Pararoseomonas sp. SCSIO 73927: one gene and its partners. The protein of the gene in region 3 interacts with the protein of the main gene of each other region in a pairwise test. Links are inferred from orthologs where the notes say so. Each region holds a gene or a part of one and is shown on either strand. Other genes may lie near its edges.

Region 1 (4,102 bases), 3.0 Mb from region 3 along the record:
CGAGCCAGCCCCCGCGCTGCGCCCGCAGGTGCCGCCGGATCGCCTCCCGCGCGCCCTCGCCCCCCAGGTGGATCGCGGCCAGCTCCGCCCCCATGGCGCGCAGCATCGGCGCCCCGACCAGAACCTCCCGCCCCATCCGCCTCGCGCCCGTCCTGGCGGAAGGGAAGACCTCTCCCGCCTCGATCTTGCGGTTGTTCGGGGAGAGGCGCCGCACGGCGATGCCGTTGGCCACCCGGTACCAGGGATCCGGCGCGCGGAAGCGCCCTGTCGCGATCTCCATGCAGCGAAGGGCGTGCCCGCCGCCGTGCGCGCGCGCCCAGGCGGAGGGAACCACCCCTTTCGCCTCCCGGATCACCAGATCCCCCGCCCACTCCGCCTCCGCCACCCAGCGGGGGCGGCCGAGGCTGCCCACTCCGGCGCCGCGGTACCAGAAGCGGGACGGCTCGGCCCCCGGCGGCATCGCCGTCCGCAGCGCCGTCTCGTAGCGGGGCCAGAGCTTCGGGCGCCCCCGCTTCGGGCGCGCCTCGAAGGCCTCCCGCTTCTTCCGCAGCCCGTTCCAGAACTCCGCCCGGTGCCCCTCCGGGACCATCACGGTCTCGCGCAGCCCCCGGCGCTCCCGGTCCAGCACCGCCGCGCCGGGCGCCTCCAGCCCCGCGGCGTAGCCGGCCAGGATGTCCCGCGCGATCGCCGCCGCCCCCCGCTCCCCGCCCGCCAGCAGCCCGCTGACGGCCAGGCGCAGCAGGTCCAGCGGGTAGGGCATCGCCGCCGCCTCGTCGTAGTCGTTCACGCCCCAGACCAGCCGGCCGTCCAGGTCGCGCCAGGTGCCGAAATTCTCCAGGTGGACGTCCCCCACCGCCAGCACGGCCGGGGCGGAGCCGAGGTCCGGCGCCACTTCCAGCACCGTCTCCGCCCAGCGCCAGAAGGTGGCGCGCAGGAAGGGGAAGGGATCCCGGCCCGCCATCTTCCGGTGCTTCTCGTCCAGCCCCTCCTGCAGCACCTCCCGCCCCATCTGCGCGCGCAGGTCGTCCTCGTAGCGCGCCACCGATGCCAGGATGTCCATCCTCCGCCCCCTCAGGCCGGCCCGGGGGTGAAGACGGGGGTGAGGACGGGGGTCAGGACGGGTTGGCCTGAGAAGTGCGCCGTCAGGTTCTCGATCACCAGGTCAATCGTCGCCGCCACCGCCTCCGGCGAGCGCCCGGCGACGTGCGGGGTGAGGGTGACGTTCTCCAGCGCCGCCAACCCCTCGGGCAGCACCGGCTCGCCCTCCACCACGTCCAGCGCGGCGCCCGCGATGCGCCCCGCCCGCAGCGCCGCGATCAGCGCCTCCGTGTCCACCACCGTCCCGCGGGCAATATTGATCAGGAACCCCTCCGGCCCCAGCGCGTCCAGCACGGCCGCATCGACCAGGTGCCGTGTGCCTGCCCCGCCTGGCGTCGCGATCACCAGGAAGTCGCACCACGCCGCCAAGGCAACGGGGGTGGGGAAGAAGGCGTGCTCCACCCCTTCCTGCCTCTGCCGCCCGCAATATCCCACCGCCATCCCGAAGCCGCCCGCGCCGCGCCCCGCGATCGCCGCGCCGATCCGGCCGAGACCAAGAATGCCCAGCCGCTTCCCGAACACCGCCGGCCGCGTCAGCCGAGGCCACGCCCCGCGCCGCACGGCCGCGTCCGCCCGCACGATCCCCCGCGCCGCCGCCAGCAGCAGCGCCATCGCGTGGTCCGCCACGGAGCTGTCGTTCGTGCCGGGCCCGTGGGTGACGACGAGGCCGCGCGCCCGGGCCGCCGCGACGTCGATCCGCTCGAATCCCGCCCCCTGGGCGAGGACGATCTCCAGCGCGGGCATCCGCTCCATCTCCGCGGCGGTGAGCCCCGTGGAGCCGTTGGTCAGCACGGCCCGGAACCTCGGGCCATCCTCAGCCACCGCCCGCTCCCGCTCCGCCGCGGCCAGGCGGAGGTCGAATCCTGCCCCGCTCAGCCGCGCCCTCTGCTCCGGCAGCAGCTCGATCAGGACGAGGACGGGGATGGGCATGGCGCGTCGCCTCCGGGCCCGGGTGGCGGGCTCTGGCGGATGATGCGGGGCGCGCGCCGCATCAGCCACCCCCCCCCCCGCGCTCAATCTCCCAGCAGGAAGTCCGCCAGCAACTTCACGTTCAGCACCACGATCAGCGCCGCCGAGGCCCAGCCCAGCGCCAGCTGCCAGCGCGGCGCCGAGAGCACCCCCAGCCGCTTGCGGTCCCCCGCGAAGAGCATCAGCGGGATCACCGCGAAGGGCAGCTGCAGCGAGAGCACGACCTGCGACAGCACGAGCATCCGCGCCGTCCCGCTCTCCCCGTAGATCGCCGTCACGATCACGGCGGGGATGATGGCGATCAGCCGCGTCACCAGCCGCCTCACCACCGGGTTCAGCCGGATGTGCAGGAAGCCCTCCATCACCACCTGCCCCGCCAGCGTGGCCGTGACGGTGGAGTTCAGCCCGCAGGCCAGCAGCGCGACCGCGAACAGGTAGGGCGCCGCGGTGCCGAGGATCGGCGCCAGCAGCTTGTGCGCGTCCTGGATCTCCGCAACCTCCGTATTGCCGCTGGCGTGGAAGGCGGCGGCGGCGAGGATGAGGATGGAGGAGTTGATGAGCAGCGCGAGGCCGAGCGCCACCGTGCTGTCGATCGTGGCGAAGCGGATCGCCTCCCGCTTCCCCGCCTCGTCCCGCCCGATGTCGCGGGACTGGATGACGGCGGTGTGCAGGTACAGGTTGTGCGGCATCACCGTCGCGCCGAGGATGCCGAGCGCGATGTAGAGCTGCGTCTCGTTCGTCACGATCGAGGCGGAGGGCAGGTAGCCCCGGAGCACCGCGCCCCACTCCGGGTCCGCCAGCGCAACCTGCACCACGAAGCACCCGGCGATGAGGGCGATCATCCCCATGATGAAGGCCTCCAGCCAGCGCATCCCCTTGTTCTGCAGCCAGAGGATGAGGAAGGCGTCCAGCGCCGTCAGCAGCACGCCCGCCATCAGCGGGATGCCGAACAGCAGCTGCAGCGCGATGGCCGTGCCGATGAGCTCCGCCAGGTCCGTCGCGCAGATCGCGACCTCGGCCAGGAACCAAAGGGGAAGGCCAACCCAGCGCGGAAAGCGGTCCCGGCAGAGCTGCGCCAGGTCGTGCCCCGTCGCGATCCCGATCCGCGCGCAGAGCGCCTGCAGCAGGATCGCCATCAGCGAGGAGAGCAGCGCGACGGTGAGCAGCGTGTACCCGAAGGCCGATCCGCCCGCGAGCGCGGTGGCCCAGTTGCCGGGGTCCATGTAGCCCACCGCGACGAGGTAGCCCGGCCCGATGAAGGCCATCAGCCGCCGCAGCCAGGACCCGGCATTCGGGACGGCGACGCTGCGGTTCACCTCCGGCAGGCTGCGGCCATCCTCGCTCCGTCCGGCCAGGGGAAGATCGCCTCGTGCCATCAGACCTCTTCTCTCCTGTCATCGGGCACGAATGAACACCTGTTCAGGTCGAGACCTGTCCAGGCATGTCGTTGAATCCCAAGGGCTTGTGGGAATGTGGATGCTCTGCTGCAGGGCCGCAAGCGCGCGGCCGCGCGCTCCTCGCCGGATCGTGCGGGGATCGCACCTGGGCAGCCACGGCCCGCATACCCCACTAGGGGCGCATGAAGAAGCAACGCTCGCCGCTGCCCGGGCTGGTCGCCCTGCCCACCCTGATCCTGGCTGCCCTGGTTCTGCCCGCCCTGGTTCTGCCCGCCCTGCCGGCCGCGGCCCAGACCGCGCCGCCCGCCACCCTGCCCACGCGGGACGTGGCGGTGACCTACCGCGCCCTCGGCGACGGGGCGCCGTCCGACACCTTCGGCATGGCCTGGTCGGTCACGGAAGGAAAGCAGCGGGTGGATCCGCCCGGCGGCATCGGCTGGATGCTGGTGGACCGCAGGGCCGGCACCGCCGTGATGGTGATGGACGGGCAGCGCGCGGTGATGGCCCTGCCGCCGGAGGCCGTGCGGGCGCTGACCCAGGCCGTGCCGGAGGGCGTGCGTTTCGAGCGCCGGGGCACCGCCACGGTCGCCGGCCAGGCCTGCACGGAGTGGGCCGCCACCGGCCCGCAGGGCCAGGGC
Region 2 (4,250 bases), 1.8 Mb from region 3 along the record:
CGTGGTCAGGTGCCATTCGGGGATGCGGACGACGTGCTCGATGCCCCGCAGGTGCATGTCCTTTCTCCTCAAGCCGGGCGGCAGGGAGGCCGCCAGGGGCGAATGGTGCCATGCAGGAGCAATGTCTGGGCGCAAAAAATGTTTCATATCAATGCAATGGCACTCTCACACCGAGAGTGCTGCTGGGCGCTTGACGGCGTGGGGGGTGATCTCCTAGATCGCTGGCACTCGCCGGGGGTGAGTGCCAACAATCCCCCGGCCGGGCTCAACCACGATCAAGGCTCAGGAGAGGATCGCATGGCGAACTTCCGTCCCCTGCATGACCGCGTTCTCGTCCGTCGCGTGACGGCCGAAGAGAAGAGCGCTGGCGGCATCATCATCCCCGACACCGCCAAGGAGAAGCCCCAGGAGGGCGAGGTCGTGTCCGTGGGTTCGGGCGCGCGCAACGAGGCCGGCCAGATCGTGGCGCTGGACGTGAAGGCCGGCGACCGCATCCTGTTCGGCAAGTGGTCCGGCACCGAGGTGAAGCTGAATGGTGAGGAGCTCCTGATCATGAAGGAGTCCGACATCATGGGCATCGTGGAGAAGGCCGCCTGATCGTTCCGTGAGGAACTGATCGGCGCTTTCCCAACACAAGAAAGGACATTCAGATGGCTGCGAAGGACGTCAAGTTCGGCGCCAATGCCCGTGAGCGCATGCTGCGCGGCGTGGACATCCTGGCCGACGCCGTGAAGGTGACGCTGGGCCCGAAGGGCCGCAACGTCGTGCTCGACAAGAGCTTCGGCGCGCCGCGGATCACCAAGGACGGCGTGACCGTCGCCAAGGAGATCGAGCTGGCCGACAAGTTCGAGAACATGGGCGCGCAGATGGTGCGCGAAGTGGCCTCGAAGCAGAACGACCTGGCCGGTGACGGCACGACCACCGCGACGGTGCTGGCCCAGGCCATCATCCGCGAGGGCGCCAAGGCCGTGGCCGCCGGCCTGAACCCGATGGACCTGAAGCGCGGCGTTGACAAGGCCGTGACGGTGATCGTGGCCGATCTGCAGGCGAAGACCCGCAAGATCACCACCTCCGCCGAGGTCGCCCAGGTCGGCTCGCTCTCCGCCAACGGCGAGACCGAGATCGGCGAAATGATCGCGCAGGCGATGGAGAAGGTCGGCAACGAGGGTGTCATCACCGTCGAGGAGGCCAAGTCCATCCAGACCGAGCTCGACGTCGTCGAGGGCATGCAGTTCGACCGCGGCTACGTCTCCCCGTACTTCATCACGAATGCGGAGAAGATGATCGCCGAGCTCGAGAACCCGTACATCCTGATCCACGAGAAGAAGCTCTCCCAGCTGCAGCCGATGCTGCCGCTGCTCGAGGCGGTGGTTCAGTCCGGGCGCCCGCTGGTGATCGTGGCCGAGGACATCGAGGGCGAGGCCCTGGCCACGCTCGTGGTGAACAAGCTGCGCGGCGGCCTGAAGATCGCGGCCGTGAAGGCCCCGGGCTTCGGCGATCGCCGCAAGGCGATGCTCGAGGACATCGCCATCCTGACGGGCGGTGAGGTGATCTCCGAGGATCTCGGCATCAAGCTCGAGAGCGTGACGCTGAACCAGCTCGGCCGTGCGAAGAACATTCGCATCGAGAAGGAGAATACCACGATCATCGACGGCGCCGGCGAGAAGGAGGCCATCGAGGGTCGCGTGGAGCAGATCAAGGCGCAGATCGAGGAGACCACCTCGGACTACGACCGTGAGAAGCTGCAGGAGCGTCTCGCCAAGCTGGCCGGCGGCGTCGCCGTGATCCGCGTTGGCGGTTCCTCCGAGGTCGAGGTGAAGGAGCGCAAGGACCGCGTCGACGACGCGCTGCACGCGACCCGCGCCGCGGTCGAGGAAGGCATCGTCCCCGGTGGTGGCGTGGCCCTGCTGCGCGCCAGCCTGAAGCTGGCCGACCTCAAGGGCCTGAACAACGACGAGCAGGTCGGGATCGAGATCGTTCGGCGCGCCATCGCGGTGCCGCTGAAGCAGATCGCCGAGAACGCCGGCAAGGACGGCGCGGTCATCGCCGGCGAGGTCCTCCGCAAGGACGACTACGAGTACGGCTACGACGCGCAGGCCGACGAGTACAAGGACCTGGTGGCGGCCGGCATCATCGACCCGACCAAGGTCGTTCGCACCGCCCTGCAGGACGCCGCTTCCGTGGCCTCCCTGCTGATCACCACCGAGGCGATGGTGGCCGAGCGCCCGGCGAAGGCCGCGGCCCCGGCCGGTGGCCCGGGCGGCGGCATGGGCGGCATGGGCGACATGGACTTCTGATCTGATGGGGATCGGCTTCGATCCCCACAGTCAGGCGTCAGCCATGACGAAGAGGGGCGGTCCGGCAACGGGCCGCCCTTCCTCGTTGTAGGGTGGGTCTTTCAGCGCGGAGGTTGGCGCGATGCCGATGGGGACGGTGGTCTGGTACCAGCCGCACAAGGGCTACGGCTTCATCCGGCCCGATGATGGCGGGCCGGACGTGATGGTGCACGAATCGGTGGTGGAGGCCGCCGGGCGGCGAGACCTGAAAAAGGGAGAGGAGATCGAGTACGAGGCGGCGCAGCTTCCGAAGAAGCCGGCGCCGATCGTGATGCGCATCCTCTCCCGCTAGGCGGGCCGGGGGGGCGGTGTGCCCTCCGGCGATCCGCCCCTACTCCTCCCAGACCTTGATGGCGGAGATCTTGCGGAGGACGCCCTTCGCGCGCTCCGCCTGGTCGGCGTTGGCGACGTTCACGGTGAGGACAGCGACGGCCTTCTCGGAGTCCGGGACGACCTCCGGGGTGGCGGCGTTGGTCACGCCCTGGGTGACGGCACCGGCGCCCAGGCCGGCGGCGGCGGCGGCGGCCACGGCCGGCAGGGCGGCACCGCCCGTGGCCACCACCACGCCCGCGGCGGCCATGGCGGCGCCGGCGGAGGCGATGCTGGTGCCCATGGTGCGAAGGTTGCGCTGCTCGTCCTCCTGCACCACCCCGTTCGTCTCGCCGGGGGCCTGGACGGGCTGGAGGCCGGTATCGGAGGTGCGGATGGAGATCTGGTCGCGGGGGATCGCCTCTGCGGTCAGGTACTGGATGGCCTGCTCGGCGCCTTCGTGGGTGCCGAAGCTCGCCATGACCTGGCGCTGGGCGTGCGGCATATCCGACATGGTGCGTTCCTCTGGGTTCGTCATGCCAGGGAACGCCGCTTGCGCCGGGTTGTTGCCGCCGGAACGGTCCCGGCGGCGGGACGGCTCAGATGACCTGGAAGCGGGCCTTGGCGGCGCGCTCGATCGCGCCGGCCACCAGGCGGTCGATGTCGAGGGCGATGCGGAAGTCCTGCAGGAAGCGAAGCTCCTCCTGGGAGGCGTCGCCATCGGCGGCGGCGATCTCGCATGCCAGGAGGTAGGCGGTCTCGCGGAGGCGCGGGGGCAGGGCGTCGCGGATCATCTCGCTGGCGCGGTCCAGCCCGTCCGCCTGGTCCAGCAGGCCGAGGACGACCTCGGTGACGGTGTCGATCTCGCTGGGGTGGAAGTCGCCGAAGGCCGGGAGTTCCCGGACGAGGCGGGACATGGCGGCGAGCTCCGCGTCCGTCATGCCGCGGTCGCTGACGCCCATCAGCACCATGGCGCAGACCAGGGCCTCCTGCGCGGTGAAGCGCGTGGGCAGGGGGGTGGGGGCGGTGTCCATGACGTTCGTGTCCATCGTGGGGGAAGGGTTCTTCCGCCGCGGCCCCTGCGTCAATCGGCGGGACGATCACCATTTAGGAAGCGCCGGGTTTCCCGCACCGCCTCGGCCAGTCCCATGCGGTGCACGGCCACGCCCTCCGGCAGGCCGGCAAGGAGGCGGGTGGGGGCGCGGGAATCCAGCAGGACGAAGACGCCGCGGTCATCGGCGCGGCGGATCAGGCGGCCGAAAGCCTGGCGCAGGCGGTGGCGGGCGATGGCGTCGTCATAGGCCTTGGGCCGGGCGCCGGAGAGGTGGGTGCGGCGCTCCCGGTGGAGGATGGTGGGGCGGGGCCAGGGAATGCGGTCGAAGACCAGCAGGCGGAGGGAGCGGCCGGGCACGTCCACGCCGTCCCGCAGGGCGTCCGTGCCGAGAAGGCAGGAATCCTCCTCCGCCCGGAAGACGTCCACGAGGGTGGCGTTGTCCATGGCGTCCACGTGCTGGGCGTAGAGGGGGAGGCCGGCGGCCTCCAGGCCCGGGGCCATGCGGCGATGGGCGTCGCGCAGGCGGCGGATGGCGGTGAAGAGGCCGAGGG
Region 3 (5,536 bases):
GGGGCAGGAACACCGCCTCCACCCGCTCGCGCAGCGCGGCCACGATCTCACCGCTCGTGCGGCCGGGGGCGACGACGTAGGCGGCGAGACGGGCGGCGGGGTTGGCCTCCAGGTCGTCGGGGGCGAGGAAGACGCCCTCCTCCACCCCCTCGATCTCCGAGAGCACCCGGTTCAGCCCGGCCAGCGAGGCGCGCTTGCCGCCGCGCTTCACCATGTCCCCGCGCCGGCCGAGCAGGCGGAAGCGGCCGTCCGGCTCCGCCTGGATCAGGTCGGCCAGCGGCACGGGCTCCGGCAGGCCGGGCACCCTCGCGGCCGCGGCCTCGTCCCCCTCCAGCACCACGCCGTCGTAGAGGGTCCAGGCCTCGCCCTCCATGGTGCGACGGCTGGCGATGGAGCCCATCTCCGTCGCGCCGTAGATCTCCAGCACGGGCGCGCCGAGCGCGGCCTCCGCCTCCCCCGCAAGCGTCGGGGAGAGGGGGGCGGTGGCGGAGATGAAGGCTGAGGCGCCGCGCACCCCGCCCGCCACCAGGGCGCGGAGCTGCAGGGGGGTGGTCACCACCACGCGGCGGCCGGGGGCGGCGGCCACGGCCTCGGCCACCTCCACGGGATAGAAGTGCGGGCCGGAATGCACGGCCACCGGCGCCCGCAGCGGCAGCATGACCGTCGTCTCGAAGCCGTACATGTGTTGGGCGGGCACGGTGCCGATGACCGTGGCCGGGTCCGCCGCGTCGTCCAGCCCGAAGCGCGCGGCCGCGGCCCGCGCGGCGGCGGCCAGGGCGCCCCAGGGCTTGGCGTGCGGCCGCGGCTCCCCCGTGCTGCCGGAGGTGAAGCCGATCGCCGCCACGCGGTCCGCGGGGATGGTGAAGTTCGCCCACTCCCCCTCGCCCCGGGCGTCGGCCAGCACGGTCGGGATCACCGTCTCCACACCGTCCGCGATCGCCACCGTGCCGGGCCAGGCGGCCGCCAGCTCCCGCTGCCGGTGAGGGGAGCGGTCGGCCGAGAGCAGCGTGACCTGCCCGCGCGCCAGCGCCGCGCCGAAACCCACGAGGGCCAGGTAGCGGTCCGCGCAGAGGTTCAGGACATAGGGGGCTTCCGGCAGGCGCGCGGCCAGGGCCGCCACGTCGGCCAGGTAGCGCCCGGCCGTGACGGGCTCACGGCCCCGCAGCGCGAAGAGGTCGCCCGGCGCACGGGCGAGGAAGGGGGTCTCAGCCATGCCGCGCCCTCTCCGCCCGCAGGACGGCGCGGAAGGTCTGGCTGGGCCAGGCGATCCCGCCTTCCGGGAAACGCAGGCTGCGGACCGCGTGCTCGCCGAGGAAGAGGGCCAGCAGGGTCACCTCCGGCGCCCAGCCGAGCTCCACGCCCCGCAGCGCCGCCGCCAGCTCCGCCACCGCCATCCCCGCCATCACCGCCGCCCAGAACAGCGTCAGGCCGCGCGCGTAGCCGGCGCAGGCCACGGGGTCGCGCCGCTCGTCGAAGCGGATGTACTCCGCGATCAGGGGCTGCGCGCCCGGGCGCAGGGTGCGGGCGAAGGCCCAGGCGAGGCCGGCAGCGCCCAGCGCGGGGAAGAACGCCTCCCCCTTTCCCACCCATTCGCCGAGCCCGAAGGGCCAGGCAGAGGCCGGCAGGGCCCAGGCCAGGAGCAGGAGCAGCGCCAGCGCCGCGCGCCGGACGGCCCGGCGGCGCCCGCGCGCCCGCGCGCCCGGCACCGGTTCTACCCCCGGCACCGGACCCGGCCCTGCAGCCGGACCAGCCATGCTCACCCCGCCCGGTTCTTCTCGATATGCGCGGAGAGGCTCCGCAGGGAGGCGAAGATCCGCCCGTTCCGCTCGTCGTCGGAGCGGAGCTGGAAGCCGTACTTGCGCGAGATGGCCAGCGCCATCTCCAGCGCGTCGATGCTGTCCAGGTCTAGCCCTTCGCCAAACAGGGGCGCCTCCGGCTCGATCTCCTCCGGCCGCACCTCCAGCTGGAGGGCGCCGACGATCAGCGCCGCCACCTCCGCCTCAAGCGCCGTCATCGCAGTCGTCGCACCCACGCGTCCCGTCTCCACCCTGGTCCTGGCAATCACATGGGGATAAAGCACACGGGATGGTGACGCGCCTTAAAAATTCAGCATGACGGCGCGTCCCCCGCGCCCCGCCACGCTCGATGCGTGCCCAGGGAGCGGCAAGCCGGCCGACGCCCCGGCGGCCCCGTGGGGGAATCCAGCCGCGATCCGGGGGACCGGGTCCGCTCCGGGCGACGCCTTCACGGCCCTGCCACGCCTGCTGAGCTTCACCGCCGACATCGAGCCGAGCCCGACCGACCGCACGGGCCGGCGCCACCTGGCCGCCACCGCAGCCCTGCTGGACCTGCTGGACGAGACGGGCGCGCGCGGCACCTTCTTCGTCCTCGGGGATGTGGCGGACGCCGCGCCCTGGCTGGTGCGCGAGATCGCGGCGCGTGGGCATGAGCTGGCCAGCCACAACCAGACCCACCGCGCCCTGCCCGAACTCGGCCCCGCCGCCCTGCGCGAGGAGGCCGGGCGGGCCCGCGCCGCGCTGCAGGACCTCTCCGGCCAGCCGGTCGCGGGCTTCCGCGCGCCCTACTTCTCCCTCACCCCCGATACGGAATGGGCGGCCGATACGCTGCGGGAGGCGGGCTATGCCTACTCCTCCTCCGTGCTGCCGGCGCGGTGCTTCCTCTACAACCACCCCTCGGCCCCGGCCCGGCCCTTCGCCTGGCCCTGCGGGCTGTTGGAACTGCCCGTGCCCGTCGGCACGCTCGGCCCCCTGCGCCTGCCCGCCCTGGGCGGCATGTACCTGCGCTACCTGCCGACCTGGGACCTGCGCCGCCTGACGGCACGGCTGGAAGGTCCCCTGGCCTGGACCTACTGCCACCCCTACGACATCGACGCGGACGAGCCCTTCTACCCCAACCGGGAGCTCGGCCTGCTGAACAGCCTCTTCCTCTGGGCCAATCGCGGCGTCACCGCCCGCCGCCTGCGCGCCCTGCTGCGGGGGCGCGTTTCCGTCCCGCTGGGCGAACGGCTGGACGAGGCCTGGGAGATGACGCACGCGGTGCCGCAGGCGCGGCCGGTGCCCGCAGGCACCGCGCGCCGGCTGCTGACGCTGGCTGTCGGGGGATAGAGGAGCCGCTGTAGCTCCGCCCCGGCACCCCAGGGCAAACGCGAGCGTTGTCCCGAGCCCGGAGCTTGAGCCTCCTGGATCGGCCTGAGGCTGCCGCGGGACTGGCGGAACGCGCCCACTCTTTAAGACCTGCCCTCGCAGTCGCCTCGGCTCCTCGAGCCGAGGCGCACCGTCAGCAAAGGTCAGACCAATCTGAAGAAAAAGATGATGGAGAGGGGTCCGGGGAGAGGAAGAATTCCTTCTTCCTCTCCCCGGGGCATCCCGTCAGCGACGGATCAGCCCTTCCCCGCCACCACAACCATGGCCGGCTTCAGAAGGCGCCCGTTGATGGTCCAGGCCGGCGTCCAGGCCGTGATCACGGTGCCCGGCTCCACGCCGGCCGGCGCCGGCTGCTCGGCCATGGCCTGGTGCAGCTCCGGGTCAAAGGGCTTGCCGGAGGGGTCCTCGGACTTCACCCCGTGGCGCTCCAGCATGGCAAGGAAGGCGCGCTCCACCCCCTCGAAGCCGCCGCGCAGCTTGGCGACGGGGGAGTCCTCGCCTTCCGCCGTGGGGGGCAGGGCGTCCAGGCCGCGGCGCAGGTTCTCGGCGGCGTCGGCCACGTCGCGCGCGAACTTCGTCACGGCGTAGTTGCGGGCGTCCTCCAGCTCGCGCTTGTGGCGGTTGCGGAGGTTCTGCATCTCGGCCTCGGCGCGCAGCCACTTGTCGCGCATGGCCGAGAGCTCCGCCGCCGCGTCGGGGGCGGGGGTCTCGACGCTGGATGTCCCGGGGGTGGTGCCGGGCTCATGGATCTCGGGGGCGTTGGTGGCCCCGGGCTGGGCATCGACTTCGGAGGGCTTCTGGGGATCGCTCATCGGATGATCGGGTCTTTCCTGGCCCTCGGCAGGGCCGTTTCTCGACGCCTCACCTAGGGTCCGGGGAGCGTCGGGGCAAGCTGCGCCGTGCCCGCCCAACCGCGGCGAGAGAGGTGAATATTGCATCGCAGCAAATGCGTGACATACCATCGATTGGCGATGCACACGTCCCCCCGGGCGACCCTGCCCATCCTTATCGCCGCCACGGCGCGGCACTGGCGGCGCGCCGTGAACCGGAGGCTGGAGCCGTTCGGGCTCTCCGAGGCGACCTGGCTGCCGCTGATCCGCCTGGCCCGCGCCCCGGCGCCCATGCGGCAGAAGGAACTGGCCCTCTCCCTCTCCCTGGACGGCTCCTCCGTGGTCCGGCTGCTGGACTCGCTGGAAGCGGCGGGGCTGGTGGAACGGCGTGGGGCGGGCACGGACCGGCGCGCCAAGGCGATCGTGCTGACAGAGGCGGGGCGGAGCCTGGCATCGCGGGTGGAGGAGGTCTCTGCCGCCATGCGGGACGAAGCCATGGCCGGGCTGACCGAGGCGGAGATCGACGCGGCGCACCGCGTGATGACGCGGATCATGGCCCGGCTGGCGGACCCGGAGATGCAGGCGGCATGAGCGACGCGCCCCGGCCGGCGGTTCCCCTCTGGCTGCTGGCCCTCGTCACCTTCAGCGGCACGGTGGCGATGTACATCTTCGTCCCCGCGCTGACGGCGGCCACGGCGGCGCTGGGCGCCAGCCAGGGGGTGCTGCAGCTCACCATCAGCCTCTACGTGCTGGGCCTCGCGCTGGGGCAGCCGATCTACGGACCGCTGGCGGACCGGTTCGGGCGGCGGCCGGTGCTGCTGGCCGGCCTCTCCCTCTACACCCTGGCCGGCCTGGCCGCGCTGGTGGCGCCGAACGCGGAGACGCTGGTGGCCGCGCGGCTGTTCCAGGCGCTGGGCGGCTGCGCCGGCGTGGTGCTCGGCCGCGCCATCGTGCGCGACACCTCCGGCGCGGCGGACACGGCGCAGCGGCTGGCCCTGCTGAACCTGATGGTCACGGTCGGCCCCGGCCTCGCGCCGCTGGTCGGCAGCGCCGCCGTGGCCGTGGCCGGCTGGCGCTCCACGCTGCTGATCCTCTGCCTGCTGGGGGTGGCCAACCTCGTCTTCACCTGGCGCCTGCTGCCGGAGACGGGCCAGCCCGCCGCCACCCCGACCTCCACCCTGGTGCGGGACTACCTCCGCCTCGCCTCCTCCCCCGTCTTCCTGGGCTACGCGGTCTGCGGGGGCTGCGTGACCACGGCGGCCTACGCCTTCTTCAGCGCCGCCCCCTTCATCCTCCACGAGCTGGGCCGGCCCGCGCACGAGGCGGGGATCGCCCTCAGCGCTCTTGTCGTCGGCATCTCCATCGGCAACTGGATCGCCAGCCGGCTGATCCGGCGCGGCGCGCTGGACCGCGTGCTGGCCCGGGCCAGCCTTCTCGGCGCGGCCGCCTCCCTCACCTTCCTCGTCGTGGTGCTGGCGGGGGCGCTGAACCCTGTCTCGGCCATGCTGCCGATGTTCGTCTTCACCCTCTGCGTCGGCGTCG

What was found.
Region 1: the proteins of VQH23_RS10920 (region 3) and VQH23_RS24935 interact in binary tests that used the Escherichia coli proteins (3 or more experiments, as listed by UniProt). The link is inferred for Pararoseomonas sp. SCSIO 73927 from one-to-one orthologs.
Region 2: the proteins of VQH23_RS10920 (region 3) and groL interact in binary tests that used the Escherichia coli proteins (3 or more experiments, as listed by UniProt). The link is inferred for Pararoseomonas sp. SCSIO 73927 from one-to-one orthologs.

The regions. Positions count from the first base shown.
Region 1 is NZ_CP146232.1:5,279,286-5,283,387, reverse strand. The notes cover bases 1,278-4,102. They hold VQH23_RS24935 (Nramp family divalent metal transporter), read right to left. Parts: upstream 3,444-4,102; coding sequence 2,112-3,443; downstream 1,278-2,111. Other genes in these bases: VQH23_RS24930 (hypothetical protein), read left to right, coding at 3,647-4,102; VQH23_RS24940 (NAD(P)-dependent oxidoreductase), read right to left, coding at 1,278-2,028. Also shown: VQH23_RS24945 (DUF2252 family protein), read right to left, coding at 1-1,060; more of VQH23_RS24940, read right to left, coding at 1,072-1,277. UniProt on the Escherichia coli protein: H(+)-stimulated, divalent metal cation uptake system. Involved in manganese and iron uptake. Can also transport cadmium, cobalt, zinc and to a lesser extent nickel and copper. Involved in response to reactive oxygen.
Region 2 is NZ_CP146232.1:536,943-541,192, reverse strand. What follows is about bases 1-2,973. They hold groL (chaperonin GroEL), read left to right. Parts: upstream 1-650; coding sequence 651-2,297; downstream 2,298-2,973. Other genes in these bases: VQH23_RS02575 (hypothetical protein), read right to left, coding at 2,668-2,973; VQH23_RS02580 (cold shock domain-containing protein), read left to right, coding at 2,419-2,628; groES (co-chaperone GroES), read left to right, coding at 298-597; VQH23_RS02595 (Usg-like family protein), read right to left, coding at 1-57. Also shown: more of VQH23_RS02575, read right to left, coding at 2,974-3,159; VQH23_RS02570 (tellurite resistance TerB family protein), read right to left, coding at 3,245-3,694; VQH23_RS02565 (ATP-dependent DNA helicase), read right to left, coding at 3,730-4,250.
Region 3 is NZ_CP146232.1:2,308,133-2,313,668, reverse strand. What follows is about bases 2,189-5,169. They hold VQH23_RS10920 (nucleotide exchange factor GrpE), read right to left. Parts: upstream 3,977-5,169; coding sequence 3,401-3,976; downstream 2,189-3,400. Other genes in these bases: VQH23_RS10910 (multidrug effflux MFS transporter), read left to right, coding at 4,582-5,169; VQH23_RS10915 (MarR family transcriptional regulator), read left to right, coding at 4,136-4,585; VQH23_RS10925 (polysaccharide deacetylase family protein), read left to right, coding at 2,189-3,125. Outside these bases: VQH23_RS10940 (AMP-binding protein), read right to left, coding at 1-1,213; VQH23_RS10935 (hypothetical protein), read right to left, coding at 1,206-1,724; VQH23_RS10930 (phosphopantetheine-binding protein), read right to left, coding at 1,757-2,032; more of VQH23_RS10925, read left to right, coding at 2,112-2,188; more of VQH23_RS10910, read left to right, coding at 5,170-5,536. UniProt on the Escherichia coli protein: Participates actively in the response to hyperosmotic and heat shock by preventing the aggregation of stress-denatured proteins, in association with DnaK and GrpE. It is the nucleotide exchange factor for DnaK and may function as a thermosensor.